DNA from 2 places in the Cellvibrio sp. PSBB023 genome. Region 1 is predicted to be linked to the other one. Evidence: predicted binding sites of a transcription regulator. Region 1 holds the regulator's gene; the other holds the start of a gene.
The links. The regulator PhoB, encoded in region 1, activates phosphate uptake and scavenging genes when phosphate is short. The targets are predictions, from matches to a motif close to TGTCATAAANNTGTAACA.
Positions count from the first base shown of each region.

Region 2: B0D95_RS16910 (TIGR00153 family protein) is a predicted target of PhoB. The motif match lies at 1,654-1,671, and genes of this name have one in related genera.

Region 1 is NZ_CP019799.1:3,170,185-3,173,539, forward strand. Features, by position in the region: gene B0D95_RS13790 (chorismate lyase) at 1-107, shown strand, start outside; gene ubiA (4-hydroxybenzoate octaprenyltransferase) at 244-1,068, shown strand; gene phoB (phosphate regulon transcriptional regulator PhoB) at 1,198-1,896, shown strand; gene phoR (phosphate regulon sensor histidine kinase PhoR) at 2,047-3,330, shown strand.
Region 2 is NZ_CP019799.1:3,939,920-3,943,274, forward strand. Features, by position in the region: gene B0D95_RS16905 (inorganic phosphate transporter) at 1-887, opposite strand, end outside; gene B0D95_RS16910 (TIGR00153 family protein) at 911-1,588, opposite strand; partial or broken gene B0D95_RS16915 (GspE/PulE family protein) at 1,889-3,355, shown strand, end outside.

The DNA of each region.
Region 1 (3,355 bases):
TGTTGGTGAGCGAGGTGTTCCTGCCCGCGCTGTGCGAGCAGTTGCACGGACATCAACCTATAACAACCAATAACAAGTCATTACCTCTAACGACGGCTTTTATTTGAAATCTGGCTTATGACAACTCCCAACAAACCGCGCCGCGCGGCTAAATCCACCGCGGCGATGAAACCTCCACACACTGGCCTGCCACAAGGTATTGTCGCCACCCTCAAACACAAGCTGCCGCTGTACTGGCGCCTGATGCGCATGGATCGCCCCATAGGCACCCTGCTGTTGCTCTGGCCGACACTCTGGGCCCTGTGGCTGGCCGCCGAGGGGGTGCCCAGCCTGAAAAACCTGCTGATTTTTACCCTGGGTGTGATTGTGATGCGCGCCGCCGGTTGTGTGATTAACGATTTTGCCGACCGCAAGATCGATGGCAGCGTAGCGCGCACCAAAGATCGCCCACTGGCCACCGGCGCCATTTCCAGCCGAGAGGCGATCGGCTTGTTTATCGGCCTGTGCCTGCTGGCATTTGTATTGGTGCTGATGACTAACCTGCTCACGATCGAATTGTCGGTAGGCGGCTTATTGCTCGCCTTTTGCTACCCGTTTATGAAGCGCCACACCCACCTGCCACAGGTAGTACTGGGCGCCGCATTCGCGTGGGGCGTGCCCATGGCCTACGCTGCTGAAGCGGGTTCGCTGCATGAAAATATCTGGCTGATTTACCTCGCCGTCGTACTCTGGACAGTGGCTTATGACACCTTTTATGCCATGGTAGACCGCGACGACGACTTGAAAATCGGGGTGAAATCCACCGCGATTTTGTTTGGCGAGCAGGATCGCCTCATGACGGCCATACTGCAAATACTGTCGCTCTACGCGCTGATTCTGGTGGGAGACCGCTTTGCATTGGGGCTGCTCTACTACTTGGGCCTGGCGGTGGCAGGTGGTTTGTTTGCGTATCAACAATGGCTGATTCGTTTTCGCGCACGCGAGGCCTGCTTCAAGGCGTTTTTAAACAACAACTGGGTAGGTGTGGCGATATTTGTCGGGGTCGCTACCGATTACTACTTTCGCTAGGACGCACTGAAGTAGCGGCATAAATTTTTAGCCTGTCATAAATATGTAACACTGAACTTATTAAATAAGCTGCAACAATAGCTTCACAAACCCGTGAAGCTTACCCAGGTTTTATCTAGGCAGACAATTATGACCGGTCGTAAAATCCTTATCGTCGACGATGAATCCGCCATTCGCGATATGCTGCGCGTTGCGCTTGAAATGGCTGAATACCAAGTGCTGGAGGCAAGCAATGCGCAGGATGCCCACAGCCTGATTATCGACGAAAAACCCGACCTGATTCTGCTGGATTGGATGATGCCCGGCACCAGCGGCATAGAACTGGCGCGTCGCCTGAAGCGCGATGAAGTCACCGCCAGCACCCCCATTATCATGCTCACCGCCAAGGGCGAAGAGGACAACAAAATCCAGGGGCTGGAAGTAGGCGCCGACGATTACATCACCAAACCCTTTTCGCCGCGCGAACTGGTTGCCCGCCTGAAAGCGGTTCTGCGCCGCGCCGACCCGCAAATTACCGCTGCGCCCATCACCGTGCAGGGCCTGTGCCTGGACCCGGCCAGTCACCGCGTGACCATCCACGATCAGTCAGTCGATATGGGGCCCACCGAATATCGCCTGCTGGAGTTTTTTCTCACCCATCAAGAAAGAGCCTATACTCGCAGCCAACTGCTGGATCATGTGTGGGGCGGCAATGTGTATGTGGAGGAGCGCACGGTCGATGTGCATATCCGCCGCCTGCGCAAAGCGCTGACCATCGACGGTCACGAAGACCTGATCCAGACCGTACGCGGAACAGGCTATCGCTTCTCCACCCGCATCGAAGCCTGATTACCCTGAATTCGCACAAAGAGACGGACAGTCCTGCAAGACACGCCGTAAATCCATCCCTGGAGGCTCATCGTCGGGATCCATCCCTCCGATGGTCTTGCAGGACTGTCCGTCTCTTTGTGCTCGCTTTTGTGCCACGAGGTTTAGGTCTTGTTAAAAGGTTTCAGCGCTGAACTCCAGCGCATTCTGATTATTCTCGCCATTTGCAGTGTGGTCGGTTTTTTCAGCGACAACTACGCACTCTGGCTGCTACTGGGCTGCGGCGCCTACATTGTGTGGATGCTGTGGCAGATGCGCCGCCTGAACCTATGGCTGCTCAAACGCGAGAGCGAACACCCGCCCGAGGCCAGTGGTATCTGGGGGCAGATTTTCGACAACATCTACCAGTTGCAGCGCGACCAGCGCATTGAAAAAGATAACCTGCAAGCCGTGATCAAGCGCATTCAGGAAATCAGCTCTGCCCTCAAGGATGGTCTGATTATTCTGGACGCCCGCGGCCACCTGGATTTCTGGAATCCCGCCGCCCATCGCATGCTCGCCCTGAATACCAAAGACCAGGGCCAATCGGTCATCAATTTTATTCGTCACCCCAAGTTTGTGACCTATTTTGAAGAGGGCAATTACGGTGAGCCACTGGAAATTCCCTCGCCGCGTTTTCCCTCCAAATACCTGCAATTTCAAATCACGCCCTTTGGTAAACACGAGCGCTTGATTGTGGTGCGTGATGTGACGCAATTGCACAACCTGGAAAAAATGCGCCAGGATTTTATCGCCAACGTCTCCCATGAATTGCGTACACCACTGACAGTGATCAACGGCTACGTGGAAACCCTCGCCGATAACAACACAGTGCGCAGTTGGGATAAACCGCTACAGCAAATGCTGCAGCAAGCCAAACGCATGTCGCTCCTGATCAACGATTTATTGGTGCTGTCCAAACTGGAGACGACGGAAGCGGGCCATAATCACAAGCCCATCAATATCGAACAATTGCTCAGCATTGTAAAAAGTGAAGCTGAAGTACTCAGCAAGGAAAAAAATCAGCAACTCACGCTGGTGTGCAACAACACAACACGCCCACTGTTGCTGCCGGGCAATGAAAAGGAACTGCACAGTGCCTTTTCCAATTTAGTGATTAACGCCATCAAATACACCCAGGAAGAAGGGCGCATTACGATTTTGTTATGGCAGGATCAAAAGAATTTCTACATCTCGGTCAGCGATAATGGCCCCGGCATAGAAGCCCAACATATTCCGCGCTTGACCGAGCGCTTTTACCGCGTTGATGCCAGCCGCAATAGCGGCACTGGTGGCACAGGATTAGGTCTGGCGATTGTAAAACACGTATTAATGCGCCATTACGCCGAGTTAAAAATTACCAGCGAATTGGGCAAAGGCAGTATGTTTATTTGCGTCTTTGCACTGCCGCAGTAACAACCCGCAACGACTGCATTCATTA
Region 2 (3,355 bases), 770 kb from region 1:
ATAACACTGATAACCGCGGCCATAGGGCCGACAGCATTGGCAACATCGTTGGAGCCATGAGCAAATGCCATAGAGCAGGCGGTAAAAATCATTAAAACGCCAAATACGCGCTCTACGCTGGAGAAGCGATTGTTTTTGTCAGCACTTTTATCCTGACTGATGCGGCTTAACAGGTAGGTACCTATTGCTGCGACGACCAGACCAATCGCCACGGCGATCATAACGGACTGGAGGAAACTGAATTCGACATGGTGGGACTTAAGTACATATTTCAGCCCTTTAAGCAGGGTGACCATGGATAAAAAGAAACCCACGGCAAACATATAGAAAGGGATATAGCGCTTGGCATTAGCAAAGGGATCTTCAGTATCCAGGATTAAATACTGCACTGAACGAAAGATCCAGAATGACAGAATGCCTGCTGCCAGCGGCGATGTGACCCAACTGGCAACAATTCCCCATACCTGATTCCACTGCACCGCATCAGCCGAGATACCGACTGCCGCAAAGCCAATAATGGCGCCCACGATAGAGTGAGTGGTTGATACCGGCCAGCCTAAAATACTGGCAATTAACAGCCAACTACCTGCTGCCAGAAGCGAGGCCAGCATGCCAAAAACGAATAAATCCGGGTGCTGGGTCATTACATCCAGCTCAACAATACCACTGCGGATAGTTTCAGTGACTTCGCCACCGGCCAGATAGGCCCCTGCAAATTCAAATACCATTGCAATACAAATGGCTTGCTTCATGGTAAGTGCGCGTGAGCCAACCGAGGTACCCATGGCGTTGGATACATCGTTGGCACCTATGCCCCAGGCCATAAACAGGCCAAAAGCACAGGCTAGAATAAACAGCACATGGCCGTATTCAGCAAATAAAGTCATCGTGGATTCCCCAAGGTAAAGGATTAATGCGCCAGCAGCAGCTGTAAACGGCCGCCCACATCGTGTGCGCGGTTGGCGATATCACCCACCCAGTCGATGATGTTGTAAAGAAACATCACATCCACAGGGGGTAGCTGGGCTTCGAGGGCAAAGAGTGAGGTGCGCACACCAATTTCCAATTGGTCTGCCTTTTCCTCCAGAATGTCCAATTCCTTGATCATATTTTCTACAACGGTCAGCTCGCGGCCACTGAAGCCGGTCTCGAGCAGCTCGTCCAATTCATTGATCGCAGTGAGTGCTTGTTCTGCGGCAGCAACGCTTGAGCGCACAAACTCATTCATCTGCACTTTCATGCTGTCAGGAATGGTCATGCGGCGGCCCATGATGATCCCGGCAATGTCTTTGGCGCGGTTGGGAATGCGATCCTGCATGGTCAGCAGTTCGAGCAGGTCGGTGCGTGGCACCGGCAAGAACAGGCTTTTGGGCAGGTGCAGGCGCAGGTGCTTTTTGATCTCGTCCGCGTCGTTTTCAAACCTCACCACCTGTTGCTGGATGGTGCTGGCGAGGGGCCAGTCGTTACTGGTGACGGCATCAAAAAACGGGACAAGCTCGGCCGCTGCTTTAACAGCCAGCGCCATGTGCTCTTGCATGGGTTTGATGGGCGAGCGGCCAAACAGGTTCGACAAGTTTGCAAAAGGCATGGTTATCCCCTCGGGTTAAAAGTGTGCGCAGTATAAAAACATCATCCGCCAAGGTCACGCAGCTTTATTACTTATTTATGACAAAGTTGTGATGCTTTTTAGTGGGACTTTTGCTAGGCGCCAATATGGGGTGTTGGCGGCGAGAGCTGGGCGAGGCAGCAATGACGGGCTTGTTGAGCCTAGTCGGTTCTGGCCAAAACGCCAGCCTGTGGTGTTGTGGGCAGACTGCTGACGGGAGAGCCGCTACAATCAGTGCAGGTTTTCTAGCGAAACGTCTCTTTATTCACAGGAATAACATCAATGGTGCTGGATCGGGTATTGGATTTGCGCGGCTTGATCAATGATCTGGTCGTGGATGGACGCATGGCGCAGGTAGATGCCAATGTATTGCTTGGCGCTTCGCGCACCCGCGAGCAGGCCATCATGCATCCCCTGGCCTATGTGGCCAGCCAAAATCTGGAAGATTTGCAGCGTCCCGGCAAAACCCTGGATGGCGATACCCTCAGCGAATGGCTGGCCAATAAGGCGCGCCTGCCATTATTTCATATAGACCCAATGAAAATTGATGTGGCCAAGTGTACGGAGGTGATTGGTTACGCCTTCGCCAAGCGCCACGGGATTTTGTGCGTGAAGGTGGAGCCGGATCATGTGGTTATCGCCTGTACCCAACCGTTTATGGGGGGTGGGAGCCGCAGGTTGAGCACGTGGCGCGCCGTACGGTAAAGCGTGTTGTGGCCAATCCGGCCGATATCGAACGCTTTATGGTGGAGTTTTATACCTTGGCGCGCTCGGTGTCTGGTGCCAGTGGCGCCACAGCCGCGTCGGCGATTACCAACTTTGAACAGTTGGTTGAGTTGGGTAAAGCCAGCGATCCGGATGCCAATGACCAGCATATCGTCAAGATTGTGGACTGGCTGCTGCAATACGCTTATGACCAGCGCGCCAGTGATATTCATATTGAGCCGCGCCGCGATGTGGGCCGCATCCGCTTTCGCATTGATGGGGTGCTGCACTATGTCTATGAATTACCTGCCAATGTCGCCACGGCGGTCACCAGTCGCTTCAAGGTGCTGGCGCGGATGGATATCGCCGAAAAGCGCAAGCCGCAGGATGGCCGAATCAAAACCCGCCGCAGTGACGGCAGTGAAATCGAACTGCGTATGTCCACCTTGCCAACGGCGTTTGGTGAAAAGCTGGTGATGCGTATTTTCGACCCGGAAGTGCTGCTGCGCAGCTTTACGGATCTGGGGCTGGTGGGCGATGACTATGCGCGCTGGTATTCCATGCTGACCCGGCCGAACGGTATTTTGCTGGTCACTGGCCCGACCGGTTCCGGCAAAACCACAACACTTTACTCGTCGCTGCGGCAGGTCGCGACCGATGAGGTGAATGTCAGCACCATTGAAGACCCGATCGAAATGGTGGAGGAGCGTTTTAACCAGACCCAGGTGCATCACAAAATCGGGCTGGATTTTGCCGCCGGTATCCGCAGCCTGATGCGGCAAGACCCGGATATCATCATGGTGGGCGAGATCCGCGACTTGGAAACCGCACAAATGGCGGTGCAGGCTGCACTTACCGGCCACTTGGTGCTATCAACTGTACACACCAATGATGCGCCTTCAACCATCGCTCGCTTGCTGGATCTGGGGATTCCCTCATACCTGATCAATGCCACGTTGCTGGGGGTGATGGCGCAGCGCCTGGTGCGCACCCTCTGCCCGCATTGCAAGGAGGAGGGGCATATAACCAGCGAGCATTGGCAGG